DNA from 2 places in the Collinsella sp. OM06-18AC genome. Region 1 is predicted to be linked to the other one. Evidence: riboswitches for the same ligand, from Rfam matches in the RefSeq annotation. Region 1 holds a riboswitch; the other holds the start of a gene.
What was found. A riboswitch is a leader RNA that binds a small molecule or an ion and turns the genes downstream of it on or off. The one in region 1 is predicted to bind thiamine pyrophosphate.
Positions count from the first base shown of each region.

Region 2: linked by a shared signal. The riboswitch ahead of thiC (phosphomethylpyrimidine synthase ThiC) and the one ahead of thiM (hydroxyethylthiazole kinase) in region 1 are both predicted to bind thiamine pyrophosphate.

Region 1 covers NZ_QSTX01000007.1:23,548-28,292, forward strand. Annotated here, with positions in the region: gene DXB86_RS05660 (5-methyltetrahydropteroyltriglutamate--homocysteine S-methyltransferase) at 1-594, opposite strand, end outside; gene DXB86_RS05665 (LysR family transcriptional regulator) at 750-1,646, opposite strand; gene DXB86_RS05670 (HAD-IIB family hydrolase) at 1,657-2,565, opposite strand; TPP riboswitch at 2,729-2,839, shown strand; gene thiM (hydroxyethylthiazole kinase) at 2,891-3,730, shown strand; gene DXB86_RS05680 (thiamine-binding protein) at 3,734-4,075, shown strand; gene DXB86_RS05685 (thiamine phosphate synthase) at 4,072-4,745, shown strand, end outside.
Region 2 covers NZ_QSTX01000006.1:38,830-43,574, reverse strand. Annotated here, with positions in the region: gene DXB86_RS05220 (aminopeptidase) at 1-342, shown strand, start outside; gene DXB86_RS05215 (YaaA family protein) at 446-1,255, shown strand; gene DXB86_RS05210 (hypothetical protein) at 1,296-1,811, opposite strand; TPP riboswitch at 1,875-1,990, shown strand; gene thiC (phosphomethylpyrimidine synthase ThiC) at 1,983-3,317, shown strand; gene thiD (bifunctional hydroxymethylpyrimidine kinase/phosphomethylpyrimidine kinase) at 3,498-4,328, shown strand; gene DXB86_RS05195 (pentapeptide repeat-containing protein) at 4,474-4,745, opposite strand, start outside.

The DNA of each region.
Region 1 (4,745 bases):
AAACTGGATGTTGCGGCAACCCGCTGCGTACAGGTCGGCGATCACCGTGCGATAAGCGGCTGCAATTGCGTCGGCAAGTTCCTCATCGGTCTTATAGACAGCGCGCAGGCTCTCCTGCTGGCCATCGCAGCGGTCGAGCGTAACCTCCGAGAACGTCTGGATCGGCGCCGGAATGGTCTGGCGTGCAACGTGGCCATCCCCCTCGAGCGCCTTGACAAACTTAAAGTGCTCGACGAAGGGGTGGTTCTCGCCGCTGATGGGGCCGGTCACCACGGCGGTGTCAGCCGTGGTCTCCTCGTCGTGGAACATATAGCCCGTACGCGAGGTGCGGCGTTCAATGCCGTTGAGCCCCCACATAAAGTCGAGGTGCCAGTAACTGCGACGAAACTCGCCATCGGTAATCACCTGCAGGCCAGCGGCCTTTTGCTTGTCCACCAGGTCGCGAATAGCCTCATCCTCGACGGCCTTAAGCCCCTCGGCATCAAGCGCGCCTGCCGCATAGGCAGCGCGGGCATCCTTTACGGCCTGCGGACGAAGAAAGCTGCCGACGATATCAGCGCGAAACGGCGCGTTCGGTTGAATTGAAGTGCTCATAGATATCTCCCTTTGCATTGGTTGCTTTACTGGGACAGAGTATGAGCGCTCATATAGCCATCGTAAAATATACGTTTATAACAGTTTGATATAGATGCTTCCTATATCAGTTGGGACTGCCATGAAGAGATTTGACCTGTGCAGGACGCAGCAGTCTAGATATGCTGACGGATCGCGTCGATATAGGCTTGACCGTAGCGCGTAAGCGTCGTGTTCTTGCGCGTGATGATGCCGATCTCCATGTACTCATCCACATCGAGCGGAATCGAGATAATGCCGGGGCCGTTGAGCTCGTGGCTGATCACGCCCGAGCATACCGTGTAGCCGTTGAGGCCCATGGCCAAATTGAACAGCGTCGCACGGTCGCGCACGCGGATATTCTTGCGACGCTCAAACGTCGAGGTCAGCTCCTCGGAATAGTAAAACGAGTTGTAACTGCCCTGCTCGTAGGACAGGAACGGGTAGTCTTCCAAGTCCTCGAGCGTCACGCTGGAGCGGGCCGCCAGCGGATGGTCGGCACAGACGAAGACATGCGGCGTGGCGCAGAAAAGCCCCTCGAATACGAGCTCGTTGGCCGCCAGCATGCGCTCGATAACCTCGCGGTTATGCTCGGATAAGTACAGGATGCCCAGTTCGCTTTTCATATGCGCGACGTCCTCGATAATCTCGTGAGTCTGCTCCTCGCGCAGGGTGAAGTCGTAACGTGCGGCATCGAACTCGCGGATCACGTCAACAAACGCGTTAACGGCAAAGGAATAATGCTGGCAGCTCACACTAAAGTGCGGCACCTGCTCGGACTCGCCCTTGTACTTGCCTTCGAGCAGATCCGCCTGGTCGAGCACCTGGCGCGCGTAGCCTAAGAAGGTCTCGCCTTCCTCGGACACAATGACGCCCTTGTTGGTGCGCTCAAAGATGTGCACACCCATCTCGTTTTCGAGATCGCGAATCGACGCGGTAATCGAAGGCTGCGACACAAAGAGCCGGCGCGAGGCCTCGGTGATGCTGCCGCATTCGGCAACTTTGACGACATACCTGAGCTGCTGAAGCTTCATGGCTTTCTCCCTAGACGTTCGTGACGTCGAAACCCGTCGTGCTCATCTGACGCATAAACGACGGCATCTCCCCCGTCGCGGCGCAGGCGGCAATCTGATGCAGAGCCCCGGCAACCGCATCGTCTGCCGCAGCGCCGATATGCCAGCGCGCGGCAGCCGTGACGGCCTCGTTGGCATTGGCGACTGCAACGGAGTTGGGGACGGCACCGATCATGGGCAGGTCGTTATCGGAATCGCCAAATACGGCCACCTCGTCGGACGTCAGGTCCAAAGCGCGCGCCAGCTCCAGCGCAGCGCAACCCTTGTCCCAACCTGCTGGAAGAATGTCGAACAGGCGCACACGATTGTTGGGAAACACAAGCGAGAGTTCCGGCACCTCAGCGGCAACGCGCTCGCGTAGCTCCGCGAGCTCCTCACGCGAACGAGCACTCCAGATATTCGCCTTGAACACCGACGCGTCATCGACGACAGGACGGCACGGGGCCTCTTCGCCCTTGAGCCATGCGTTGCCGCCCGACTCCATGGCGCGGCGCACGCGCTCGGGGTCGCTCGTCACACAATAGGCATCGTTGCCCCAAAAGTCATCACCCAGGCCGTAGACCTTCAGATACGTATCGTCGGTCTCTTGCTCCAAGTAGTCAGCCAAGCGCATCAGGGCGGCGTTGTCGGTCGCATGCGAGGCTACCACCTCGCCGTCCACAAACATGACCTGGCCGTTGCAGAACGCGCCGGTCGAGAAGCACTCGGCGCGATTGCGGAACATCCAGCCCATCGCGGAGGGCTGGCGACCCGAAACCGGGCCAAAGTGCAGACCCGCCGCCTGCATGGCATGAATGCCCTCGATGGCGTAGTCGCTGGCGCCGTCATGCCCGGCTGGAATCAGCGTATCGTCCATATCGGTCAGCACAAGTTTAATCATAAGGCCCCCTCGGTCATTCTTAATCCCGTCTATTGTACCGACCTGCCAAAAAGAGACAGGTTTATATTGGCAGGTTTTATCTGGGAAAACGCAAAGCCCCAGTTGTTACCTGCCAAAATAAACCTGTCCCTTATTGGCAGGTGCGCTAGTATAGGGAACAACAGATTCGATGCGGGAGTGCCGGCGGTGCAAACCACAAGGCTGAGAGGGCATAGGGCCCAATCCTTTGAACCTGTCAGTTAATGCTGGCGTAGGGAGCATGCCGCCTTTTTAGGGGCGCTGTCTATGCACAGCGCCCCTTTTCTATGCCAAGGAGGCATGTGCAGTGATCGATTCGGAACAGCTTAAGCAAAATGTGGTCAAGGCCGTGGAGAAGATTCGCGCCACCAATCCCATGGCCGGCTCCATCACCAACACGGTGACGATTGACTTTGTCGCCAACGCGCAGCTCGCCGTGGGCGGTTCGGCCGCCATGGTCTATCTGCCCGACGAGGGCGAGGCGCTCGTTGCCGGCGGCGGCGCCATCTATCTGAACATGGGAACGCTCTTCCCCATCTACGAGCAGACGATTCCCCGCGCGGCCAAGGCGGCACACGACGCCGGCAAGCCCTGGGTGCTCGATCCGGTGGGCCTGGGCATCGGCAGCCTGCGCACCCAGCTGGTAGGCGAACTCAAGCAGTACAAGCCCGCCATCGTGCGCGGCAACGCCTCCGAGATCATTGCGCTCGCCGGCCTATGGGGACTTGAGGGCGAAGCGGCCGATCTGAGCCGCGTGCGCGGCGTCGACACCACCGATACGGTTGACGCCGCCCGCGATGCCGCCGCGGCGCTCGCCCGCTACACCGGCGGCGCCGTAGTGGTCTCGGGCGAAGTCGACCTGATTACCGACGGCACGACCGTGGCCAAGTCCCACGGCGGCAGCCCGCTCATGTCCAAGATCACCGGCTGCGGTTGCTCGCAGGGCGGCGTGTTGGCCGTGTACGCCTGCGCCACCGACCCGTTTACGGCGGCCATCTGCGGCACCGCCGTATACAACGTTGCCGGTACGCGTGCCGCCGCCGTTGCCGATGCCCCGGCAAGCTTTAAGGTCGCCTTTATCGACGAGCTCTACCGCGCAACCGCCCGGGACATTGCCGACAACCAACTCGAGCTCGAGGAGGCATAAGGCATGTCCGAGCCCGCAACCAATGCCGGCATGAACACCCTGGTCGCCGTGGCCATCGCCCCGTGCGGCACCGGTGACGAGCTATCCGCCGAGGTCGCCGAGGTCGTGCGCGTCATTCGCGAGAGTGGCCTTCCTAACCGCACCACCTCGATGTTCACCGAGATCGAGGGCGACTGGGACGAGGTCATGCAGGTCGTGCGCGACGCAACCTTTGTGTTGGCGAGCAAAGGTATCCGTACCGAAGTCGTGCTCAAAGCCGATATTCGCCCCGGTTTTACCGATACCATGACCGGCAAACTCGAGCGCATGGAAGCTCAGATCAAAAAGCAGGAGGAAGCACGATGAGCATCCGCGACAACCTTGATATCTCTGCCTATCTGGTACTCGGCCCCGAAAACACCCTCGGGCGACCCGTGGGCGATGTGGTGGCTCAGGCGCTCGACGCCGGCTTTACCTGCATCCAAGTGCGTTCCAAGGTGGCAAGCGCCCGCGAGATCATCGCACTGACGGGCGATGCCGCGCAGGCCATCGCCCAGGCCGGCAAAACCGGGCAGGTCGCGCTGCTGATCGACGACCGCCTTGACTGCGTACTTGCCGCACGCGAGCAGGGCATCGCCGTCGACGGCGTGCACGTGGGCCAGAGCGATATCCCCGTCGAGGTCTGCCGCAAGCTGCTGGGTCCCGATGCCATCGTGGGCCTTTCCGCCCGCTGCGAGGAGATGCTCGAGTACGTCAAGACCGCCGACATGAGCCTGGTCGATTACCTGGGCGTAGGCCCGCTCCACGAGACCGAAACCAAGCGCGACTGCGGACGTGCGGCCGACGGCTCCATCATCACCAAGAGCTTTGAGGACCTGGCTGCCCTCCATGCAGCAAGCCCCGTGCCCATCGTGGTGGGCGGCGGCGTCAAAACGGCCGATCTGCCGCAGCTCAAGACTACCGGCGTCGACGGCTTCTTTGTGGTGAGCGCCGTCTGCAGTGCCGACGACCCCTACGCCGCAGCCAAGGAGCTCGT
Region 2 (4,745 bases), on a different contig from region 1:
AAGTTCGAGACCAAGAACGCCGCCTTTATGGGTCGCGGCCTGTGCTTTAACAAATACACGGGCAGCCGTGGCAAGGGCGGCTCCAACGACGCCGACGCCGAGTATGTGGCCCTCATCCGCGACATCATGGACGAGGCAGGCGTGGACTTCCAGACCTGCGAGCTCGGCCGCGTCAACGCGGGTGGCGGCGGCACCATCGCCTACATCATGGCCGAGTATGGCATGAACGTCATCGACTCCGGCGTTGCCGTCCTGTCCATGCACGCCCTGTGGGAGGTCGCCAACAAGGCCGATATCTACGAGGCCTATCGCGGCTACAAGGCCTTCATCGAGCGCGCCTAACCGACCCTTCATCCGTTGCGGTGAAATACGGACTAAACTGGCCCATAAACGGCCCAAACGGGCCGTATTTCACCGCAACTTTCTTTTTTGCAAAGGAGAGTCCATGCCGCAGGTCATCATTTCGCCCGCCAAGCAGATGCGCGCGGCCCAAGATGCTTTTGAAGTCCTGGGCATTCCACCTTTTGCGCACGAGACGGCTCGCCTCCACCGCGCACTGCTAGATATCGAGCGGAATGAAGGCAGCGGAGGTCTGCAGGCGCTCTGGAACGTGAGTGACAAACTGCTGGGGCCTTGCCTCAACACCCTGCATGAGTTTGGGCCCATCCTGAAAAACGGCGATCTCGACAATCCCGCACTCGCCCGTCACCTCTCCCCTGCCGTCATGTCCTATCACGGCATTCAATACCAGAGCATGGCGCCCGAGGTGATGGATTCCGCGCAGCTCGCATGGCTGCAAGACCATCTGTGGATCCTCTCGGGCCTTTACGGATGCGTACGCCCCTTTCATGCCGTTGAACCGTATCGGCTGGAGATGGGCGCGAAGCTTGCCGTCGACGATGCCCGAGACCTCTATGCGTTTTGGGGCGACAAGCTCGCACGGGCCATCGCTCCGGCGGGCTCCAACGCTACGATCGTCAACCTCGCGAGTGCGGAATACGCCAAAGCCGTTCTGCCCCGCCTCACCACCGACGCCACGGTCGTCACGTGCCTCTTTGGCGAAGGCATCCGCAACGGCAAGCCCATCCAGCGCTCGACCGCCAGCAAAAAGGCACGTGGTTCCATGGTGCGCTGGATGGCAGAAAACAAGCTCGAGGATGTAAGCGGGCTCACCGCGTTTGATGTTGGTTATCGTCACTTTCCCGAGCTTTCAAATAAGAACACTTTGGTCTTCCTGAACGAACAGACCTTGTAGGACCACCGCTACTTTTGAATGTGCTGCCTAGGCACGGCGTCTATTCCGCCAAGCCGTCGGCTTTGGCAACTTCGTTTGTCGAGCCATCTTGGTAGGTAATCTTAACGTGCTCTACCTCGGACACCGCAACACCCGATGGGGGCTCCAAGCGCCATTCAGTCAGCGCGATATCCATCGTCGTGGGCACATCCCCTTGATCTTTGAGCTCGACCGACAGCGTCTTAAGCGACGCATCGAAGGTCACGCGCTCGATCTCTTCACCAGGAATGGAACCGCCGCTCAGCTGCAGCTGGACAAATCCATCGCGCGGATACCAATAGTCGCCCGGCGCGGCAACGGTATTGCCACCCGCGACCTTCACCGTCATTATCGGTAGGCTATCATCAGCCTCGAACTCCCATGCAGCGCCGCCGCGACCACCAAACGTCCAGATACAAACGGCAATCACCAGCACGGCAAGCACCGCAAAACCAATCGCGACAAGGCCATGGTGCGCACGGCTTTCCTCGGCCGATACATCCCATTGCGTCTCTCGATATAGATGCTTGTCTTCCATGTTCGCCTCCCCACAGGCACGCTCGTTAGGCCAATCGTACCCATTCGAGCTATACTTGAGCCCATTACATAAACGGGGAGCTTGCAGGACAAGACGGCAGGCTGAGACTGGGCGCGCCCGCCCTGACCCGCAAACCTGATATGGGTAATGCCAACGAAGGGAGCCGTGCCAATGAGCACACAGACCGAGCCCAAGCTCGTCACGCAAATCGACTTCGCCCGCGCCGGGCAGATCACGCCGCAGATGAAGGAAGTCGCCGAGCGCGAGCATCGCGACCCCGAGTACATCCGCGAGCGCGTGGCCGACGGCCGCATCGCCATTCCCGCCAACATCGTGCATATCAAAAAGGGCATGCGCGCCTTTGGTGTCGGCGAGGGCCTGTCCACCAAGGTCAACGTCAACCTGGGCATCTCGGGCGACAAGGCCGATGCCGCCGAGGAATGGAAGAAGGTCAAGATCGCCGAGGACTTTGGCGCCGACGCCATCATGGACCTTTCCAACTCGGGCAAAACGCGCCAGTTCCGCCAGCAGCTCATCGACGAGACGCCGCTCATGGTGGGCACCGTCCCCATGTACGACGCCATCGGCTACATGGAAAAGCCGCTGGTCAAGCTGACCAAGGACGACCTGTTCGAGGTCGTGCGCGCGCACGCCGAGGATGGCGTGGACTTTATGACCATCCACTGCGGCATCAACAAGTCGGTCACCAAGACCTTTAAGGAGACCGGCCGCCTGATGAACATCGTCAGTCGCGGCGGCTCGCTGCTGTTTGGCTGGATGGAGGTCACCGGCAACGAAAACCCCTTCTACGAGTACTTTGACGAGCTGCTCGAGATTTGCCACGAGTACGACGTGACGATTTCGCTCGGCGACTCCTGCCGCCCGGGCTGCCTCTACGACTCCAACGATGCCACCGAGACCGCTGAGATGATCGAGCTGGGCAAGCTGTGCAAGCGCGCTTGGGCCGCCGGCGTCCAGGTCATGGTCGAGGGCCCGGGTCACATGGCGCTCGACGAGATCTCCGCCAACATGAAGCTGCAGAAGCGCCTGTGCCACAACGCCCCGTTCTATGTGCTGGGGCCGCTGGTGACCGATATCGGCGTGGGCTACGACCACATCACCGCCGCCATCGGTGGCGCCATCTCCGCCAGTTCCGGCGCCGACTTCCTGTGCTACGTGACACCGGCAGAGCACCTATGCCTGCCTAACGCCCAGGACGTGCTTGATGGCCTCATGGCCACCAAGATTGCCGCACACGCCGCCGACATCGCCAAGAAGGTACCGCACGCCCGTGACATGGACGACAAGATGGGCCAGGCACGCCGCAAACTCGACTGGGACGCCATGTGGAAGTGCGCCCTCGACCCGGTCACCGGCAAGAAGCGCTACGAGGAATCCCCCGCCGCCACCGAGGGCACCTGCACCATGTGCGGCAAGATGTGCGCCGTCCGCACTGTCAACAAGGTGTTCGAGGGTACGACGATCGATCTCGGCATGGAGGACTAACGCGTCGCCACAATCGCTTTTGGCAGCACTGAGGCGTTCGTCAATTGTTGACATGTGAACATTTGTTTTTATTTGCGTTAAGATTGCACCGCCCGCCCGGGATCGGCATACAGCCGGCCCGGGCATCTTTATAATGCGGATTGAAGACCCATTTGAATCCGACCGAACAAGGGAGCGAACATGGATCGCAGCAAGGTACCTGCCGTCCTGTCCATCGCAGGATCCGATTCCAGCGGCGGCGCCGGCATTCAGGCCGATATCAAGACTATCACGGCGCACCGTCTGTATGCCGAGACGGCCATCACGGCCATCACCGCACAGAACACCCTGGGCGTCACCGCCGTGCAGGACATCTCCCCCGATATTGTCGCGGCGCAGATCGATGCCGTCTTTGACGATATCCGCCCCAACGCCGTCAAAATCGGCATGGTCTCCTCTGCCGAGATTATCGAGGTTATCGCCGAGCGCTTGAGCGCCTGGGATGCGCAGAATATCGTCGTCGACCCCGTCATGGTAGCCACCTCGGGCGCACGGCTGATTGCCGAAGATGCCGCCGAGGCGCTCACCCGCCGCCTGTTCCCACTAGCAACCGTCATCACGCCCAACATTCCCGAGGCCATGGCGCTGCTCGACTACGAGGTCGATTCCGAGCGCACGCAGCAAAACGCCGCCATGCTCCTCACCCGCCGCTTTGGTTGCGCATCCCTCGTTAAGGGTGGGCATCTTGTCAACGAGGCCAACGATGTGCTAGCCGAGCCCGCACCGCTCGATGACGAGGGCAACCACCTGGGCGATCCGCTCACCACGTGGTTCCGCCACAAGCGCATCGAGACCGGCAACACGCATGGTACCGGCTGCACGCTCTCGTCCGCTATCGCCTGCGCGCTGGCACAGGGCATGGATCTCGCCGACGCCGTCAATGCCGGCAAGGCCTACCTAACGGGCGCTCTCGCCGCCGGCTTTGACATGGGCAAAGGCTCCGGCCCTGTCAACCACATGTGGCAGTACTAAATAGCCAGTAACCTGCCAAAAAGAGACAGGCTACCTTGCACCAAAAACCGTCGCAACATTCGATGAAAATCGTGCAAACGCGAAAAATCATTAAATGTTGCGACGGTTTGATTTTAGATAGCGGTCGAGCAAAGGACCAGAGCGCCTATTCGTCGGCGAGTTGAATTCCCAACAAACCCGAGAGTGCCAGCGCCTGCTCGGCATTGACCATCAAGCCACGCAACTCATGGTAATCGCCCGAAACAACGGGCGCCGCGAATGTACAACGCGATACATCCACGCCGGAAAGCGACGTCTTAAACACATCCATACGCGTCAGGTCACAGCCATCCAGGCGTATCTGACCCAGCTTGGTACCCTGAAACGCGGCCTCGGTCAAACGCGTGTCATGCGCAGCCATGGGGCCAATGCGTCCCT